DNA from 2 places in the Achromobacter sp. 01N37 genome. Region 1 is predicted to be linked to the other one. Evidence: riboswitches for the same ligand, from Rfam matches in the RefSeq annotation. Region 1 holds a riboswitch; the other holds the start of a gene.

Region 1 (10,342 bases):
GCCACCACCATGCACCATATCGGCTTCACGCTGCCGTTCAACATGAGCGAGCAGCCTGCGGCGTCCGTCAACTGCGGCTACACGAAAGCCGGCCTGCCCATCGGCCTGCAAATCGCTGGCGCCCGCTTCGACGACCTGGGCGTCCTGCGCGTGGCGCGCGCCTGGGAAGAGATGCGTCCCGCGCAGCACCCGTGGCCTCAGCCGCCCAAGAACTGACTTTCCACAGCAACCCACAGGAATTCCCATGCGTTGGCTATTGGCAATGATCAAGCACGAGACGAATACTTATTCGCCCGTGCCGACCCCGCTTGAACGCTTCTTCCGCGGCAGCCCCGACATCCTGGCTGGCGAACGCGCCATCAAGGCCTACGAGAACACCGACAGCGGACTAGGCGGCTATATCGAAGTGGCCCGCCGCGAGGGCGCAGAAATGGTCGTGCCCGTGGCGGCCGAGTCCTGGCCCAGCGGCCCCACCAGCGCCGACACGCACGAGCAGCTGTGCAAGCTGGTGCTGGACCAGGTGAAGCTGGGCGGCTTTGACGCCATCCTGCTGGACCTGCACGGCGCCATGGTCGCCGAAGGCGTGGAAGATGCAGAAGGCGACCTCTTGCGCCGTCTGCGCGAAATCGATCCGAAAACGCCTGTCGCCGTCACGCTGGACATGCACGCCAACATCTACGACGACATCGTCAACAACGCCACCGTCATCAGCGGCTTTCACACGTATCCGCATGTGGACATCCGCGAAGCCGGCGTGCGTGCGGCGAACGTTATCGTCCGCACGCTCAAGGGCGAGATCAAGCCCGTGATGAGCTGGGCCAACAAGCCGATGCTGCCGCACATCATGTGCCAAGGCACGCATGCCGCGCCCAATAAGCCTTTGCAGGAACGCTGCAAGGAACTGGAAGCGAATGGCGTGCTGGCGGCGTCCGTCTTCGTGGGTTTTCCGCATGCGGACATTCGCGAAGCGGGCTTGAGCGCCGTCGTCTGTACGGACGGCAAGCTGGAAGACGCGCAGAAGTACCGCGACGAACTGCTGGAACGCGCCTGGGCCGGCCGCGCCGATTGGGTGTTTCACCCGGAGCCGCTCGCGCCCACCATCGCGCGCGCCAAGCAGATCGAGCAAGGCCCGGTTGTGTTGCTGGACCACTTCGACAACACCGGTTCCGGCGGCACCATGGACACCACCGCGGTGCTTGCCGAAGTGCTGCGCCAGGAACTGGACAACGTGGTGTTCTACGCCATCTGCGACCCGGAAGCCGCATTGCAAGCCGCGGCTGCGGGCGTGGGCAAGACCATTACCTTGAAGCTGGGCGGCAAGCTGCCCATGCCCGCCATCAAGGAACCCAGCGAACCGCTGGAAGTGACCGGCCGCGTCAAGCTGGTGTTTGACGGCGTGTATCTCAACCGCGGCCCGATGTACCGGGGCGTGCGTAACGACACGGGGCTTACCGTTGTCATCGACACGGGCCGCGTGGAAATCGTGGTGGTGTCGCGCCACCAGGAACCGTTCGATATCAATTGCCTGCTGTCGGCCGGCATCGACCCGCTGCAAAAGCGCTACGTGGTATTGAAGAGCCGGGTGCATTGGCGCGCGGGCTTCTCGGCGATGGCCACCGAGGTCATCGAATGCACGGGCGTGGGCGTCACCACCTCCGACTACAGCCAGCTGGATTTCAAGCACGTGCGCCGGCCCATCTACCCGCTGGACCCGCTCTGATCTTCGGCTGAAAAGCCGGATTGTCGACAAAAAGGCCGGCGCCCTGCGCCGGCCTTTCATTTTGAAATCTTCGGTAACTGCGCGCACGCTTCCCGGTAGGCGTGCCTCGGTATACTCCGGCGCGGGCCCTTACAGCCCGATGAATAACGTGTATACCGGCAGCCGCCCCTGGCGATCAGGACGCGACGGCGCAATGCGCCAGTCTGCCGGATATGACTCGATAATCAACGAAAAAAGCACAACGATGAAAAAGAGCGTAGCGATCACCCTCGGCGTGGTCATTGTGGGAGCGGGAAGCTGGATAGGCGCCACGTGGTACACCGGCAAACGGATCGAGGAAAGCTCGCAGCGCCATCTGGCCGAAGCGAACGAAAAACTGGCGAAGCTGACGCCGTTGTTCGGTTTGCGCATTGACCAGTTGAAGTACGAACGCAGCCTCTTCTCGACCCAGGCTCGCTACGGCCTGTCGCTGGTGAAGAACGACAAGAGCCTGGACGCCATGCCGGCCGGCATGATTGAGTTCGACGCCGTCATTGAACACGGCCCGTTCCCCAAGACCGCCTTGTCGCGCGGCGCCGTTGCGCCCAAGCTGGCGTACGTGCACGCCGAAATCGCCAAGACCGACAACCTGAAGGAAGTGTTCGCACTGACCAAAGACATCTCGCCGCTGATCAGCGACGCGATGGTCAGCTACAGCGGCACTACCTCGTCCACCTCCAAGATTGCGCCGGTGTCGACGACGGTGCAAAACAACACGATCGACTTCAGCGGCATGGTGATCACGGGCACGTTTGACCGCTCGCTGGAAGCCGTCACCGCGCACGGCGTGATGGACAAGCTGGCCATCGACGGCACGAAGAGCAACGACCCGGTCGTCATGGCCATCACCGGCATGACGATGGACGTCAACAGCCGCATGGGCAAGTTCGGCGTGTCGATGGGCGATTCCGACATCAAGATCAAGCGCATCGACGTCACGAAGAAGTCGGATGACATGAAGGTGTCGCTGGATAACTTCGGCTACGGCGTGAAGCTGTCCGAAGACGACAAGTCGATCAACGTGCAAGCCGCCTACCAAACGGGTGACATCACGGTAAACGACGTGCCGCTGGGTAACGGCCAGGCCGTGATCAAGCTGGCCAAGCTGGACGGCCAGGCCGTCAAGACCCTGTCCGACACGTACAACCAGCTGATGCGCCAGTACATGGCGCACACCGAAGACGAAGGTCTGAAGGACGAGCAGGTTGAAGCGATGCTGGACAGCGCCGGCAAGCTGCTGGCGGGCAACCCGTCGTTCAGCATCGATCCCTTGAGCTGGAAGACCGCCAAGGGCGAAAGCAAGCTGAACTTCACGCTGGACCTGGCCAACCCGCCTGACGTCAAGAACCTGACGCCGCAGGAAATTGCGGTCAAGGCCATCAAGCGCATCGACGCCACGCTGATCATTTCCAAGCCGATGGTGCAGGACCTGGTCACGCAGTACGCCATCAAGAAGGAAGGCATTGCCGCCGATCAGGCCGCCAAGGACGCCGACGAAACCGTGCGCCAGATGTCGGGCATGGCCGAAATGTTCAACGTGGGCAAGAACGACGGCGACAACATCGTCGGCAAGTTCACGTTCGCGGACGGCATGGGCAACCTGAACGGCAAGGAAATTCCGGCGGACGAGTTGTTCAGCGGCCTGCTGGGCGCAGCCGGCATGGGCTCGATGGACCACGACGACGAAGACGAATCCATGCCCGGCATGGGCCAGGACGAGCCGGCCGACGGCGCCACGCCTGCCCTGCCCGGCGTGATGCAGGACTTCAACCTGGACACCGTCAGCAGCCTGCTGGACGACATGGGCTACACGGTCAACAAGACCGACGGCGACCAAGGCCCCGTGCTGGTGCTGGACGCGGGCACCACCGGCGCCAGCGATCTGCGCCTGGAATTCCTGTGCAACGACTTCACCGAGAAGTGCCTGGACCTGGTGATGACCGCCACGTACAAGACCAAGAAGCCGGTGACGCTGAAGGCCATCAACAGCTGGAATCAGGAATACCGCTGGACGCGCGCCTACCTGGACGACAAGAACCAGGCCGTGCTGCAGATGGACATGAACGCGGAAGGCGGGATCGGCAAGGACAACCTGCAAATCCTGTTGAACACCTTCATCAGCATCGCTGAAGACTTCAACGACGTCGCCAAGGGCGCATCGGCCAAGTAAGCCTGCCGCGCCAGGGTCACCACCTGGCGCATCGCTCGGCCCCAAAGAAAAACCCCCATCAATTGCTGATGGGGGTTTTTTATTGCCTGAAAGCTAAAGCTAAAGCTGAAGCTGAAGCGCGTGCGCTTATGCGTAGGCTTCGATCGGCAGGCAGGCGCAGACCAGGTTGCGGTCGCCGTAGGCGTTGTCCACACGGCCCACCGGCGGCCAGTACTTGGCCTCGCGCAGCGACGCCACCGGGTAGGCGGCCTGCTGGCGCGGGTAGTCGTGCAGCCATTCTTCGGCCAGCAGCATCTGGGCGGTGTGCGGCGCGTTCTTCAGGACGTTGTCTTCGCGATCGCGTTCGCCACGTTCGACCTGGGCGATTTCCTCGCGGATCGAAATCATCGCGTCGATGAAGCGGTCCAGTTCGGCGACGCCTTCGGATTCCGTCGGCTCGACCATCAAGGTGCCCGCCACCGGGAAGCTCATCGTCGGCGCGTGGAAACCGTAGTCCATCAGACGCTTGGCGATGTCTTCGGCGCTGATGCCGCTGGTTTCCTTCAGCGGACGCACGTCCAGGATGCACTCGTGCGCCACACGGCCGTTACGGCCCGCGTACAGCACCGGGTAGTGGTCACGCAGGCGGGTCGCGATGTAGTTGGCGTTCAGGATGGCGACTTCGGTGGCGCGGCGCAGGCCGTCGGCGCCCATCAGCGCGATGTACACGTACGGAATCGGCAGGATGCCGGCCGAACCGAACGGCGCGGCCGATACCGGGCCAACCTTCGCGTCGCCGGGCAGCTTGCCTTGCTCATTCACCACGCCCGGCAGGTACGGCGCCAGGTGGGCGCGCACCGCCACGGGACCCACGCCGGGGCCGCCGCCGCCGTGCGGGATGCAGAAGGTCTTGTGCAGGTTCAGGTGCGACACGTCCGAGCCGAACTTGCCGGGCTGGGCCACGCCGACCATCGCGTTCATGTTGGCGCCGTCCAGGTAGACTTGGCCGCCCGCCTGGTGAACCAGATCGCAGATCTCGGTGACGGCTTCTTCGAACACGCCGTGCGTGGACGGGTACGTGATCATCAGCGCGGCCAGCTTGTCGCCAACCTGTTCGATCTTGGCGCGCAGGTCAGCCAGATCCACGTTGCCGTTGGAATCCGACGCCACCACCACGACGTCCATGCCGGCCAGTTGCGCCGACGCGGGGTTGGTGCCGTGGGCCGACGACGGGATCAGGCAGACGTTGCGCTGATGCTGGCCGTTGGCTTGGTGATAGCCGCGAATTGCCAGCAGGCCGGCGTATTCGCCTTGCGCGCCCGAGTTGGGTTGCAGGCTGATGTTGTCGTAGCCAGTGATTTCGCACAGCGCGGCGGACAGGCGGTCGATCAGCTCGTTGTAGCCCTGGCTTTGCGACGCGGGCGCAAACGGGTGGATCAACGCGAACTCGGGCCACGTGATCGGGATCATCTCGGCCGTGGCGTTCAGCTTCATCGTGCACGAACCCAGCGGGATCATCGTGCGGTCCAGCGCCAGGTCCTTGTCGGCCAGCTTGCGCAGGTAGCGCAGCATGTCGGTTTCGGATTGCACGCTGGAGAACACCGGGTGCTTCAGGATGGCGCTTTCGCGGGCAACCGATGCGGGGATACCGCTGGCGGCGGCGGCGTCCAGGGCGTCAATGTCGAGTTCGACATCATCACGCTCCAGGCCGGCGGCGAACACGTTGACCAGCGCTTGCAGGTCGGCGACGGTCACGGTTTCGTCCAGCGACACGGCCAGGCGCGCGCCGTCAACACGGCGCAGGTTGATGTGTTCGCACTCGGCGGCGGTCAGGATGGCCGGGGTGGCGGGGCCGGTTTCCAGCAGCAGCGTGTCGAAGAACGTGTTGTTCACGACCTTCACGCCCAGCTTCACCAGTTCGGCGCGCAGGATGGCGGTGCTGCGCTGCACGCGCTCGGCAATGCGGCGGATGCCGGCCGGGCCGTGCCACACGGCGTACATGCCCGCCATCACGGCCAGCAGCACTTGCGCCGTGCAGATGTTGGACGTGGCCTTCTCGCGGCGGATGTGCTGTTCGCGCGTTTGCAGCGCCAGACGCATCGCCGGGTTGCCTTGCGCGTCTTTCGACACGCCGACCAGACGGCCGGCCATGTTGCGCTTGAAGGCGTCCTTGCAGGCCATGAAGCCCGCGTGCGGGCCGCCAAAACCGAACGGCACGCCAAAGCGCTGGGCCGAACCGATGGCGATGTCGGCGCCCCACTCGCCCGGGGCGGCCAACAGGGCCAGCGCCAGCAGGTCGGTGGCGCACGCGACGACCGCGCCTTGCGCGTGGGCGGCTTCCGCCAGCTTGCGGTAGTCGGACACGGAACCGGTGCTGTGCGGGTATTGCAGCAGCACGCCAAAGCACTCGGGCAGGCCTTCGGCTTCGTCGCCGACGGTGATCTCGATGTCCAGGCCTTCGGCGCGCGTACGCACGACTTCGATGGTCTGCGGATGCACATGGCGCGAGATGAAGAACACCGGGCTTTGCGACTTGGCGCCACGGCGGGCCAGCGTCATGGCTTCGGCGGCGGCAGTGCTTTCGTCCAGCAGCGAGGCGTTGGAGATGTCCAGCCCGGTCAGGTCGGCGACCATGGTCTGGTAGTTCAGCAGGGCTTCAAGACGGCCCTGCGAGATTTCCGGCTGATACGGCGTGTAGGCCGTGTACCAGGCGGGATTCTCAAGAATGTTGCGCAGCACGACGTTGGGCGTCTGCGTGCCGTAGTAACCCTGGCCGATGTAATTGCGGAAGACCTTGTTGCGGCCCGCGATCTGCTTCAGCTCGGCCAGCACGTCGGTTTCGCTGCGCGAGGGCGGCAGCGCCAGCGGGGCCTGGCTGCGGATCTTCGGGGGCACGACTTCTTCGATCAGGGCGTCCAGGCTGGAGCTGCCAATGACCTTGAGCATGGCGGCCTGGTCGGCGTCAGAAGGGCCGATGTGGCGGGGAATGAAGTCGGTATGGGTGTCTAGGGCGCGCGACATGGGGGAATCTCGGGGTGGTGATGCAGGTTGCGAGGCTGGCGCGCCATACGGGCGGCGGGCCAGCCTCGAAACGGCTTAGCCGTTGGCGACAGCTTCGTAGCCGGCAGCGTCCAACAGCTTGTCGGCATCCGCGGCGTTGACCGGCTTGATCTTGAAGATCCAGGCGGTGAAGGCCGATTCGTTGATCAGGTTGGGGTTGTTTTCCAGCTCTTCGTTGAAGGCGACGATTTCGCCAGCGACGGGTGCGTAGATGTCGGATGCGGCCTTGACGGACTCGACCACGCCGGCGGTTTCGCCCGCGTTCAACTTGGCGCCAACCTTCACGTCGCCAACGAAGACCAGATCGCCCAATTGATCCTGGGCGGTGTCGGTGATGCCGACGACGAACACGTCGCCTTCAGCTTTGACCCATTCGTGGGACGAGGTGTACTTGCGATCGGTGGGCAGACTCATGGGAACTCCTGAGGGAATGCGGGTAGATGAATGGTGTTGCGCGCCTCGCGCGGGCGGCGCGTGCCCGGAACGGGCAGGCGGCTCGCGCGAAGCTTCGAGTTTACGAGTGTTCGACGGCTTTGCCGTTACGGACGAAAGGCAGCTTGCAGACCAGGGCGGGCACCCATTTGCCACGGATGTCGACCTCGACGGTATCGCCCGGACGCACGCCTTGCGGCAGGCGGGCAAAGCCGATCGACACGCCCAGCGTGGGCGACATGGTGCCGCTGGTGAGTTCGCCCGTGCCGGCCGGCGTGCGCACGGCCATGTGGGCGCGCATCACGCCGCGCTCTTGCAGCTTCAGGCCGATGAAGGTGGCGGGGGTGGCGAATTGTTCAAGGGCGTCGCGGCCGATGAAACGGCGCTCGGCGTTCTTCAGCGACACGGTCCAGGTCAGGCCGGCTTGATCGGGCTGGGTCAGCTCGTCCATGTCTTGGCCGTACAGGTTCATGCCGGCTTCCAGGCGCAGCGTATCGCGCGCGCCCAGGCCCGCCGGACGCACGCCTTGCGCAACCAGGTCGCGCCACAGCTGCACGACTTCGGCTGCGGGCAAAACGATTTCAAAGCCGTCTTCGCCGGTGTAGCCGGTGCGGGCCACGAGCGTGTCGCCGTCGACGCGGGCTGCGACGAACGGCGTCAGCGCTTCGGTGGCGGCTTGCCATGCCGGGCGCGCGGCCCAGACCTTGGCGCGGGCGTTGGGGCCTTGCACGGCCACCATGGCCAGATCGCGGCGCGCGGCGATGGTGACGTCAAATTGACCGGCCTGCTTCACACGCTGCATCCAGGCGATGTCTTTGTCGGCCGTGCCGGCGTTGACCACCACGCGCCATTCGTCGGCGGCGAAGAAATAGATGATCAGGTCGTCGATGACGCCGCCTTGCGGGTTCAGCATGCAGCTGTACAAGGCCTTGCCGGGCACGGTCAGCTTGGACACGTCATTGGCGACCAGGCGTTGCAGGAAGGCGAAGGCGTCGGGGCCGGTTACGTCAACGTTCAGCATGTGCGACACATCGAACATGCCGGCGTCCTGGCGCACCGCGTGGTGCTCCTCGAGCTGCGAGCCGTAGGCCAAGGGCATATCCCAGCCGCCGAAATCGACCATTCGGGCGCCGGAGGCGATATGTTCTTCGGCCAGCGGGGTGCGTTTGAGGGTTGCGGACATGCGCGGAAACTCCGGGACGGCAATCTTTGCCAGGGTTACGGAATGCCGGTCGTGACAAGCGGACTGCGCCCGCACGGCTACGGCTGAATCTTCCGCCCCTCTGTCCTTTTGCCTGAGAGTTGCCCCGCGTGGCGGGTTTGCACCTTCGGCGCCTGGGCTGCGCGATATGTCCCTTGTTCGAGGGTCGGCGCCAGGTCTCTCCAGAGTACTGTTTTGCCGCATCCACACGGTGAAAAACCGGGACGGGGCAAGCATGTGCGGTATCGGTTACCTGAGCGATTCTGGGCGAATTGCGCCTTCGGCGGCGGCTGATTCGTGGAAACAGCCGCTCTCTCCCGCAAACATGCATGACAGCGGCGAAAGCATACAACGAAAGCCTTGCGCCGAAAACCGAAAAATCAAGCGGGCTACCCCAGCGCGGTATCCAGCAGCATCATCAAAACAAAGCCCAACATCAGCCCGCAAGTGGCGTAGACCTCGTGCCCCTTGCGATGGGATTCGGGAATGATTTCGTGGCTGATGACAAACAACATGGCCCCCGCGGCAAAGCCCAGGCCCCATGGCAGCATGGTCGCCGAAAACCCCACGATGGCCGCCCCCAGCACGGCGCCCAGCGGTTCAACCAGCCCCGACAACATGCCCAGCGCCACGGCGAACGCGCGTTTGTAGCCGGCCGCCAGCAGCGCCACCGCCACCACCAGCCCTTCGGGAATGTCCTGAATGGCGATACCCGTGGCCAATGCGGTGCCGCGCACGGGGTCGCTGCCCGCATACCCCACGCCAATCGCCAAGCCTTCGGGCAGGTTGTGCAAGGTGATCGCAAACACGAACAGCCAGGTGCGGCGCAGCCGGTGCGCCTCGATGCCTTCCCGGCCCTTGATGAAGTGTTCGTGCGGCAGGGTGCGGTCCATGATCAGCAGCACGCCCGCGCCCAGCAAGATGGCGGCGCCCACCGTAAGCCCCGCGCCCCACGGCCCCATACCTTGCGTTTCGGCGGCGGCAATACCGGGGGCCACCAGCGAAAACGCGCTGGCCGCCAGCATCACGCCCGCCCCGAAGCCGAACATGCTGTCCTGGACTTTCTGCGGAATGGTGCGGGCGAAAAGAATGGGCAAGGTGCCCAGCGCGGTCGCGCCAGCGGCGACCAGCCCCCCTAACAGCGCGTCAGCCACGTGCGGCGCATGCTCGTCCAGATACACCCAGAGCTGATGCAGCGCCAGGCAGGACACCATGACGGCAAGCGTCCACACGCTGATGCTCGTGGCCGCAGGCCGCACGCGATGACGGCTGAAAGTGTTCATAGGGCCGCTACCCTCCTTCAGAGAGATAGGCTTAGCCCTTCGCGGCCGCGTAGCGGCGAGCCACTTCGGGCCAGTTCACGACATTGTAGAAAGCGCCGATGTATTCAGGACGGCGGTTCTGGTATTTCAGATAGTAGGCGTGTTCCCAGACATCCAGGCCCAAAATCGGCGTATTGCCGTGCATCAGCGGGCTGTCCTGGTTGGCGCTGCTTTCCACCACCAGCTTGCCGGCGGGCGTTACCGAGAGCCAGGCCCAGCCGCTGCCAAAGCGGGTCAGCGCCGCCTTGGTGAAGGCGTCGCGAAAGGCAGCCAGGCCGCCCAGTTCCGATTCAATGGCCGCGGCCAGCGCGCCGTCGGGCTCGCCGCCGCCTTCGGGCGACATCACCGACCAGAACAGGCTGTGGTTCGCATGGCCGCCGCCGTGGTTGCGGACCGCGCCGCGTATGGCATCGGGCAAT
Region 2 (10,342 bases), on a different contig from region 1:
CGGCAACGCGGCGCTGTTCGATCTGCACTACGGCGCCGAAGTTGAAATTGACGCCGGCGACATCGCCAGCTACTACCTGATCCGCATCACGCTGCAAGGCTCTGGCCTTGTCACGCTGGGCAAGCGCAGCGCGTTGATGCAGGCGGGCAGCCTGACGATTTCGTCGCCTTCAGAGCCCAGCGTGATCAGCATCGGCCGCGACTGCCGCAACCTGATCCTGCGTGTCGAGCGCCAGGCGCTTGAGCACCAACTGCAACGCCTGCTTGACCGCCCCATCAAGCAGGCGCTGGTGTTTGATCTTGAAGTGGATGCCGACGCGCCGGGCCTGGCCGCCGTGCGCGAAACGCTGGACTATCTTTGCCGGCTGTACCAGCACCCCGCCATCGACGGCGTCACGCAGACGCTGGCAGCAGGGTTTTCCGATTACTTGCTGGCCTTGCTGCTGACCCAGCTGCCTCATAACTATTCCGAGTCGCTGCGCGCCCAGCGCGGCCAGCCCCTGCCGCAGCATGTGCGGCGCGCGCGGGAATACATCGAGCACCATCTTGACGAGGCCATCTCGCTAGCGGATCTGGCCGCACACTGCGGCGTATCGATCCGCACGTTGCAGAACGGATTCACCCAGTTCTTGAAGCAAAGCCCCAGCGACTATGTGCGCAACCAACGCCTGACGCTGGTGCATGCGGCGCTGGAAGCGGCGCGCGCGGGCGACAACGTCACCGACATTCTGCTGCGCCACGGCGTCACCAGCTTCGGGCATTTCGCAACCCATTACCGCAAGCGTTACGGCTGCCTGCCGTCTGATACCTTGCGCCAGCACAGGCCCTAGGCGTCAGCGCTGCCGGCCTTGGCTGCGCTGTCGGCCCTGGCTGCGCTGTCGGCCTTGGCTGCGCTGTCGGCCCTGGTTGCGCTGACCGGCCTGCGTGGCTCGGCTTGCGCGGCCCGGCCTGCGCGGCTCGACCTGCGCGGCCCGGCCTGCGCGGCCCGACCATTCCCTTGCCGGATTGGAATGGCGCTTGCGCGTTTGGCGCAGCGCCGCGTGGCGCCCCGCCGCTAGGATCAAGGCTCCATCGAAGGAGCTTTGATCATGCGAATCAGCGTAATAGGCGGCGGCCACGGCTGCTACGCGGCGGCGGCCGAACTGGCGGAACGGGGGCACGAGGTGCGCTGGTGGCGCCGCGACACTGTCGCGTTCCAGGGCTTGCGAGACGCCGGCGCGCTGACCGTCACCGACTATCGCGGCACGCGCCAAGTGCCGCTGGGCAAGGGGCCAGGCCAACTGGAACTAAGCGCCTCGCTGCCCGACGCAGTGGCCGACGCGCAAGTGTTGGTCGTCCCCCTGCCCTCGACCACGCACGACGCGCTGGCGCCGGCATTGGCGCCGCTGTTGCAAGACGGGCAGGTGGTGTTCCTACCGCCCGGCACATTCGGCAGCTACGTCTTTGCGCGCGCCCAGAAAGACGCCGGCAACACCGCGCGCGTGGCCTATGCAGAAACCGGCACCCTGCCCTATCTGGCGCGCAAGCACGGGAACACGGTCGTGATCAGCGGCTACGCCACGCGGCTGCCCACGGGCGTATTCCCCAGCCGCTTGTCGGACGAAGCGCTGGCGCGGCTGAAGCAGGCTTACCCCAGCATCGAACCCATTGAAGACGGCCTGTCCGGCGCGTTGATGAACGCTGGCCCCATCATCCACCCGCCACTCATCATGATGAACGCCGGGCCGTTGGAACACTTCGACAAATGGGACATCCACAACGAAGGCACGCAAGCGTCCATCCGCCGCGTGACTGACGCGCTGGACGCCGAACGCATCGCCATCCGTGTCGCGCTGGGCTACGCCGCGCCGCACTTCCCGCTGGCCGACCATTACGCCAGCGAGGGCGACGAATGGATGTACGGCCGCGGCGCGCACGGCAAGCTCACAGACAGCGGCGACTGGCGGGAAACCATCAACCTGCACACGCATCGCTACATGCTGGAAGACACGCGGCTGGGCCTGTCTTTCCTGGTGTCGATGGGACGTTGGGCAGGCGTGCCAACCCCGGTTGCACAGGGGCTGCTAAGCGTCGCCAGCGCCATCACCGGCCGCGACCTGTACGCCGAAGGCCGCACGCTGGAACGCCTGGGGCTGGACCGCCTGTCGCGCCGCGGCATGGCCGAACTGCTGGCGCAAGGATGCTGAACATGGACGACAGAATCTGCGTGGTCGGCGCGGGCCGCATGGGCGAAGGCATTGCGTTGTCGTATGTGCACGCGGGGCGGGACGTGACGCTGATCGACATCAAGCCCCGCAGCGCGACCGAGCAAACCGAGCACGACGCACGCGTGCTGGCCAACCTGCAACGCGAACTGGCCACGATGACGCGGCTGGGCCTGCTGGATGCCGCCCAAGCTGGCCTCGCCATGCGCCGCGTGCGCCTGTGCGGGCGCGATAGCGCGGCGGCTGACCTGCATGGGGCACGCATCGTCTTTGAAGCCGTGCCCGAACGGCTGGACGCCAAGCGCGATGCCTTCCTGTGGCTTGCGCAAGCCTGCGCGCCCGACACCGTCATCGCGTCCACCACATCCACCTTTCTGGTGACCGAACTGGCGGAACTCGTGGCAGGCCCGGAACGATTCCTGAACGCGCATTGGTTGAACCCCGCGCATCTGATCCCACTAGTCGAAGTGAGCCGTGGCCCAAAGACCAGCAACGACGCGCTGCAACGCCTGCTAAACGTCTTGCGGCAAGCCGGCAAGGTGCCCGTGCAATGCGCCCCCGCCGCGGGCTACATCGTGCCGCGCATTCAGGCCTTGGCGATGAACGAAGCCGCCCGCATGGTCGAGGAAGGCGTGGCCAGCGCCGAAGATATCGACACCGCCGTGCGGCTGGGTTTCGGCCTGCGCTTCTCGGTGCTGGGCCTGCTGGAATTCATTGATTGGGGCGGCGGCGACATCCTCTACTACGCATCGCGCTACCTGTCCGCCGAAATCGGCCCGCGCTTCGCCGCGCCGGATGTCATCGCCCGCAACATGGAACAAGGGCGTAACGGGCTGCGCGATGGCCAGGGCTTTTACGACTACGCCGGGGAGGACGTGGATGCCTACAAGCTGAAACGCCTGGGCGAATTGTGCAAACGGCTGGAGGTGATGGGACTGCTGCCGCGCTTTGATGCGGCGAAGGCTGCCGCCGGTTCGAACCGGACCGGCAGTTAGCGGTTGGCGGTTGGCGGTTGGCGGTTGGCGGTTGGCGGTTGGCGAATCGCGGATCGCAGTTCGCGGTTCGCAGGTCGCGGTTCGCAGGTCGCAGGTCGCGGTTCGCAGGTCGCAGGTGGCAGGTCGCAGGTCGCAGGTCGCAGGTCGCAGGTCGCGGACGGCGCTTAGCGGATCAATTCCTCCAGAATCTGATACGCCAGCCGCACACGCGCTTCGTTCGGATAGTTCTTGTTGGCCAGAATCACCACCCCGACCTTTCTGGCCGGCACGAACGCCACGTAACCGCCGAAACCGTTGGTCGACCCCGTCTTGTTGATCCACACATCATCGCGCGGCGCGGACGGCGGCGTCATTGCGGTGACCGGGTGGCTCCGGCTGTTCAACGTACCCGCGTTGGCCGCCAGCAGCGCGTCCAGCGTGGCGGGATACGCCAACTGTTCCCACGCCAAGTCTTGCGTCATGTCGCCCACGCGGTAGTACCCGACATGCGTCTGGCGAATCGCGCGATGAATGGCATCATTGCCCGCGGCGTTCATGTTCGCATCCACAAAGCGGATCAAGTCACGCGCGCTCGTCTTCACGCCATACGCCTCGGCCGCCAGCACGCCCGGGTTCACGCGCACGGGCGCATCCTGCTTGTTGTAGCCCTGCGCGTAATCGCCCATCTTTGCCGCCGGCACGTCGATGTAGGTGTGCGACAAGCCCAGCAGCGGAAACAGCGTCTTTTCCATGGCCTGCGTGAACGGCTGATCCAGGCTTTTGGCCGCCACCACGCCCAGCATGCCGATGCTGGGATTCGCATAAGTGCGGTAGGTGCCTGCGGCGTACTGCGGGGTCCAGGCTTTCAAGTAATCCATCAACTGCGCGTCATTGCGCACCGCGTCCGGCACCTGCAACGGAAAGCCGCCACCCGTGTGCGTACCCAGATGAATCAGGTTCAGTTTGGCGAATGCCGAGCCCTGCAACGCGGGAACGAAACGCGCCGGGCTATCGCCCAGCGACAGCTTGCCCAGCGCTTCTGCGTAGGTAGCCAAGGTCGCCGTGTAGGTCTTGCTGATCGAGCCCACTTCAAACAACGTGTCGGGGCTGACCTTCGCCTTTGTCTGACGCGACGCCACGCCGTACTGGTGAAATTCGTGGAGGCCGTCGCGGGTAATGGCAATCACCAGGCCCGGCACGCCGTGTTCCTGCATCAGCGCCTGCGCTGCGGCATCGATCTTTTGGTCGGTCTCGGAGGGCGCCGCCATCGCGGGCGGAACAGACGCCATCGATGACAAAACGGCCAATGCCAACAACATCGTGCGTCGCATCGCGGGAAAGCTCATTCTTTTCGTCCTATTTTGATCAGACAGCTACGCGCGCCGCCGGCAACATAGTACTAACCCTGAATCAAATGCGACAGAAACTTGGCTATTCTCTACTCCGTCGTTTTAAAACCGCGTAGAAGAGACTGGCCCTTGCGGCCAGCGCCGACGGAGCAACCGCCCCGGAAACTCTCAGGCAACAGGACTGCGCGAGTCTAGACAATCTGGAGAGAGGCGCCGTGCGCGCCCACCGAAGGGGAACCCGCCGCCGTCAGCGCTGCGGGTGAAGCTCTCAGGTACAGAGACAGATGGGGTGCTGCGGCCTAGATGGGCCGCTGCCACACCGTCTGGAGCCATCATGCCCCGCATCGCCATCATTGGCGCCGGTATCACCGGCGTCACGTCCGCCTATGCCTTGTCCAAACTGGGTTACGACGTCACCGTCTACGACCGCCAGCGCTACCCCGCCATGGAAACGTCCTACGCCAACGGCGGGCAGCTATCGGCCAGCAACGCCGAAGTCTGGAACAGCACCGCCACCATCCTGAAAGGATTGCGCTGGATGTTGCGCAAGAACGCCCCGCTGCTGCTCAACCCCAAGTTCAGCTGGCACAAGTATTCGTGGCTGGCGCAGTTCATGGCGCAAATCCCGAACTACCGCGACAACACCATCGCCACCACCCGCCTGGCCATCGAAGCGCGCCAACACCTGTTCGACATGGCCGATGCAGAAGGCATCGATTTCGACCTGGAACGCCGGGGCATCCTGCACATCTATCACGACGCCGCTAGTTTCGACACCGCGCGCCGTTCGAATGCATTGCTGGAAGCGGGCGGGCTTGAACGCTACGCGGTGTCCAGCAGCGAAGCGCGAGACATCGAACCCACCCTGCAAACCGGTTGCTACGGCGGCTTCTACACGCCATCCGACGCCACCGGCGACATCCACAAATTCACGCGCGGCCTGGCCGCCGCCTGCGAACGCCGGGGCGTCACCTTCGTGCAAGACGCCGACATCGACAACATCAGCCGCGACAGCCGGCCGTACGTGCTCGACATCCTGCGCAACGGCGGCACACAACGCGAACAACACGAAGCCCACGCCATCGTCGTCTGCGCGGGCGCCGCCAGCCGCAAATTCGCCCAGCAACTGGGTGATTCGCTGAACATCTATCCGGTCAAGGGCTATTCCATCAGCGTCCACCTGGACGACGCAGAAAGCCAGGCCGCCGCGCCGCGCGTCAGCCTGCTGGACGAAGCCGCAAAAATCGTCACCAGCCGCCTGGGCGACCGCTTCCGCGTGGCCGGCACGGCGGAATTCAACGGCTTCAACATGGACATCCGCGCCGAACGCGTCCAACCCCTGATCGACTGGACCCGCAAGCACTTCCCCAACGTGAAGACGTCCCGCGTGGTGCCCTGGTGCGGCCTGCGCCCCATGACCCCCAACATGATGCCGCGCGTCGGCCCCGGCAAACGGCCCGGCGTGTTCTACAACACCGGACACGGGCATTTGGGGTGGACGCTGTCGGCAGCAACGGCGCAGATGCTGGCGGCGAGCGTGGGGCGTGCGCTGCCGGTGGGGTGAGGAAGGGGGGATTGCGGTAAGCCGAGAAGCGCAGAGGACAAGATCGTTGCGCTTCGCACGATGGGCCCGCGGAAGGCATTTCACCTTCCGCGGGTTTCAACGCGCTGACCACGCCGGGTCAATTCGTGCACGGGCAAAAAGCCTTACCCCTGCAAGGTCTCGAAAAACGATTCAGCCTCATCACCATTCCCAAGCACCTTGGCAGCTTCACGAATCGCCGCCTCCCGATACTTCGGCTTTAGTTCCCAATCATCGTCCCGCAAGTCTTCATCGGCGTCATGAAACACGACGCCAATCGCAGCCGCTGCCGCCGCGAACGTCAGCAGGTCAGGCGCAAATTCATCGGTGGTCCAAGACCCCGCGCCATGGCGCGCGAACAGTATCTGTCCGGTTTGAGTATCCAGAATGAACGGGTCGGCGTTCATATCTGCGATCACCAGCCATTCATCCCGCCAATCGGCTACGCGCTGGCCGTTTGACGCATCCCATCGATAACCGGCTTGCAGCGTCCACAGGCGATGCAACGGCGGAAAACTGATTGCGGTCTCTGACAGCGTGATGCCCACCGGGCCGACGTTCTCGTGATAGGTCTCGCCCCAGGGGCCGATCTGCTCGTAGAAGTCAGCCAATGATTCAGGCAAGGGAATATCGCCGGTCCATGCGCTGCGGGGTTGCGGGCGCAGTTCGCCGAACAGGGAAAATTGTTCTCGGATCTTGGGAATGGAAATCATGGCGGCAATGGGCAAATGCGGGAAAACGAATGCCGGGGATTATCGCCGCTCGGTAACGGTGCGAGAAACCGAAGGGGCCGCCATCAGTAAGTCATAGGGGTTGATTGCCCCGCCGTCATAGATTCCATAGTGCAAATGCGGCGGTGTGCCCTTGGCGTTGCCGGTATTGCCCACATACCCCAGCACATCGCCTGGCGCGACCAATTGTCCGCGCTGGATATCTGCATAGCCGTCCAGGTGCGCGTAGTAATGCCGCTGGCGGCCGGGCCCCAGCACCCACACCACTTGCCCGCCCAGATTGTTGGTGCCGACCTGCATGACGACGCCTTCCGTCGTGGACAGCACGGGCGTCCCGCGCGCCGCAAAGATGTCGATGCCTTCATGCCGCCGCCCGCCCGCACGCGCCGCGCCCCAGGTATCGGCCAGCCGCGCAGGCGTGACGCCCTGCACCGGAACCGGCAAAGCGGAAGGCGCTTCCTGCCATGCCAGCCGCGCCATATGCCACGGCGCGCGCGCGGCATCCGGCAGCCGCGGCCATGCCCAAACTGCCAGCGCGGCGCCTAAAGCCAGGACGACGACACGCCGAAGAAAACGCCATAGGGGGTGTGCATTCATGAAGGGTTCGACGCTTGGCACCCCAGGGGGTTCCCCGCACCTCCCCTTCGCCCTTCGCCCTTCGCCCTTCGCCCTTCGCCTCGTCGCCAGTCGCCTCGTCGCCCGTCGCCTCTTCGCCCGTCGCCCCCTCGCCCTTCACCCCCTCGCCTGCCCCCTCGTTACACGAACACCAGACAAACCGGCGTCGCCACCTGGGCGACCACGTCCGGGTCTCCCAGGCGCCCGCTCGGACCGTCTACGCGCAGGCGCAGAATCGAGTCGCCCTTTTGGTTTAGCGCATACACGCTGCCGCCGTCTGGCGACATGCTTAGCGCGCGCGGGAAGCGCAGCCCTTCGGTCCAGGTTTGCACACGGGTCAGCGCGCCGTCTGCGCCGACGGCGAAGACGGCGATGCTGTCTGCCTGGGGGTGGTCGTTCTGCACGCGGCGCGTGGACGCATAGAGGTAGCGGCCGGACGGATGGATCAGCAGAGACGCCGCATTGGCCGCGCCGGTAAAGCCTGCGGGCGTGGCCGGCACGATGTGGCGCGGTTCCAGGACGCGGCCTGCACGGGCGTCGTATCCCAAGCACGCGATCGTGGCGTCCAGCTCGTTGACGACATACAGCAGCTTGCCGCCAGGATGCAGCGCGAGGTGACGGGGCCCGCTGCCGGCCGGCAATGCCGTGCGGCCGGCCAGCGCCATGCGGCCCTCTTCCAGGGTGAACAGATTGATGCGGTCACTGCCCAGGTCGGTGGCCAGCACGCGTTGGCCGGTAGGGTCGAACAGCACCATGTGCGGATGCGCGGATTCCTGTTCCAGGCGCGGGCCGGAACCGGTTTCCTTGACGATGCCTGAGACGGAACCCAGCGACCCGTCGAGATGGATTGGCAACACGTTGTAGGTGCCACCCAGGTACTGCGCGGTGACCAGATGGCGGCCGTCGGGCGATACGGCCAAGTGTGCGGGCGCGGTGCTGGCCAACGACAGCGGCTGCCGGTTCAGCAGGTGCAACGTGCCATCGTTCTCGTTGATGGCATAGGCTTCCGCGGTGCCTCGGGGCAGGCCTTCCCAGTGATCGATTTCATTGATGGCGTACAGAAATCGTTGTGACGGATGGACCGCAAGGAACGACGGATTGACGCTTTGCACGACCTGAACCAGGCGCCATTCGTCCGCGCGCAATGCAAAGACGTGGATACCTGCGGAAGGCGGCCCGCCGGCGGTGCCGCCCGGCCCGTCATGCGTGTAGGTGCCCACGTAGGCAAAGCGGACAGGGTCCGCGGCAGATGCCGTGGCGCCCATCGCCGACAGCCACGGCCCCACCGCGCCTGCGGCCGATAAGCCGCCTGCGAACTGAATGAAGGATCTGCGCGGCGCACTCGAAAGGGAGTTCATGACAGGTTCCGGCAAGGCAAGCCGCGCGCCATCATGGGCGCACCGACATCGCGTGGTGGAAGATATTGTTGGGATCGTAGCGGCGCTTGACCTGTTGCAGGAAGGGGTACAACCCGCCGTCGCCGTAATACAGCTGCGGCCAGAACGGGTAGGCCAGCATGTCGCGGTCGGGGTAGTTGATGTAGCAACCCTGATAGCGGCTGCCCGGATACGGCGTGCCTGCGTAGGCCGCGTCCAGCCCCGGGCCGGTATAAACGTCGCGATAGAAATCCGCCATCCAGCGCAAGTGCATGGCGTCGTGATCGGCGTTGTTCCAATAGGTTTGATACTGAAGCTTCATGACGGAGTCGCGCTGATGAACGGCCGTGTCCCGTAAGCGTTCAGGCCGGTTGATGGCGCCGCCATACGAATCCACCTGCAACAGCGACTGCCGCAGATCGGCGCCAGGCACGTCACGCGTCAGGTGCGCGTAAATGCGCGCGGACTCGTGCGCCGTGAAGTTGCCCTTCATATAGGCCGACTTGTATTTGCCGCGCTGGTTCGGCCCCGAGCCGTTCAGCGTTTGCGTGGCCGCGAGCCAGTCGTAGCGGATGACCGTGTGGGGTTCGCTACAGAGCAAGTCGCCGCCCAAGCGCGGACGCGGCAGGCCCGGCGTGGTGGCACGCGCGGCAACGGGCGCACATGGGCGAAAGCGGTCGAGGAAGTCTTGCAGCACGCTCAAGTTACGGCACGTGCCATCTGGATTGCAGAACTGCACGATCATCACGATCTGCCCGGCGGCTTGATGCGTGAGCTTCAGCAATGAAAACATGCCCCAGGTGTCGGCGTCCCGGCCCCGCGTGTCCCAGTAGCTGCCGTAGATATCCAGCAACTGCGCAAAGCGGGCGGGCGTCATGCCCGCCCAGTCGAACGCAACGGTGGCGATGGCCACTTCGCGCGGCGCTTGCGGCAGCGTGGCGAAACCATAGCTGGTGATGACGCCAAAGTTTCCGCCGCCCGCGCCGCGGCAGGCGCGGAACAAGTCCGCATCGTGCGTGGCGTTGACCGTGCGCGGCACGACTTGCCCGCTGGCGTCCACAGTAAGGATGTCGACGGCGCTTAGCCAATCGGACGCCAGCCCTTGCAGGCGTGACAACAAGCCGTAGCCCCCGCCACTGATGTGGCCGCCCGCCCCCACCGAATAGCAGGAGCCGCCGGGCAACGACACGCCGTAGCGCTTGTACAAGTCTTGATCGCCATTCCAGTTTTGTGAGCCGGCCGCAATGCGTAGCAACCCGTCGGCCGATGGCGGCACGCGGTCAAGCAGGCTCAAGTCCAGGATGGCGCCGCCCGGGTTATTCGAGACGAAGTCTTCGTAGCAATGGCCGCCGCTGCGCACCGTGGGGCGCATGCCTGCGGCGACGATGCGGGCCAATGCAGCGGCCGCCTCTTCGGGGGTTTCACAGAGTTCGATGCGGGAGGGGGCCTCGCCGGGCTGGGCCGGCCACCGCAGGTTGAAGCCTTTTTTAAGGGTGGTGTAGCGGGGATCGC

What was found. Region 1 has a riboswitch for glycine ahead of gcvT (glycine cleavage system aminomethyltransferase GcvT). Riboswitches for the same ligand answer to the same signal wherever they lie in the genome.
Region 2: linked by a shared signal. The riboswitch ahead of AC1DSJ_RS05875 (D-amino acid dehydrogenase) and the one ahead of gcvT (glycine cleavage system aminomethyltransferase GcvT) in region 1 are both predicted to bind glycine.

The regions. Positions count from the first base shown of each region.
Region 1 is NZ_JBFTRX010000006.1:113,134-123,475, forward strand. Features, by position in the region: gene AC1DSJ_RS16050 (amidase) at 1-216, shown strand, start outside; gene AC1DSJ_RS16055 (M81 family metallopeptidase) at 245-1,720, shown strand; gene AC1DSJ_RS16060 (DUF945 family protein) at 1,965-3,929, shown strand; gene gcvP (aminomethyl-transferring glycine dehydrogenase) at 4,056-6,929, opposite strand; gene gcvH (glycine cleavage system protein GcvH) at 7,005-7,382, opposite strand; gene gcvT (glycine cleavage system aminomethyltransferase GcvT) at 7,483-8,583, opposite strand; glycine riboswitch at 8,674-8,797, opposite strand; glycine riboswitch at 8,832-8,931, opposite strand; gene AC1DSJ_RS16080 (ZIP family metal transporter) at 8,991-9,884, opposite strand; gene AC1DSJ_RS16085 (superoxide dismutase) at 9,916-10,342, opposite strand, start outside.
Region 2 is NZ_JBFTRX010000002.1:578,835-589,176, reverse strand. Features, by position in the region: gene AC1DSJ_RS05900 (AraC-like ligand-binding domain-containing protein) at 1-829, shown strand, start outside; gene AC1DSJ_RS05895 (hypothetical protein) at 848-1,057, shown strand; gene AC1DSJ_RS05890 (NAD/NADP octopine/nopaline dehydrogenase family protein) at 1,088-2,185, shown strand; gene AC1DSJ_RS05885 (3-hydroxybutyryl-CoA dehydrogenase) at 2,179-3,198, shown strand; gene ampC (class C beta-lactamase) at 3,363-4,523, opposite strand; glycine riboswitch at 4,630-4,720, shown strand; glycine riboswitch at 4,721-4,820, shown strand; gene AC1DSJ_RS05875 (D-amino acid dehydrogenase) at 4,861-6,090, shown strand; gene AC1DSJ_RS05870 (SMI1/KNR4 family protein) at 6,234-6,836, opposite strand; gene AC1DSJ_RS05865 (M23 family metallopeptidase) at 6,861-7,436, opposite strand; gene AC1DSJ_RS05860 (lactonase family protein) at 7,595-8,812, opposite strand; gene AC1DSJ_RS05855 (FAD-binding oxidoreductase) at 8,844-10,342, opposite strand, start outside.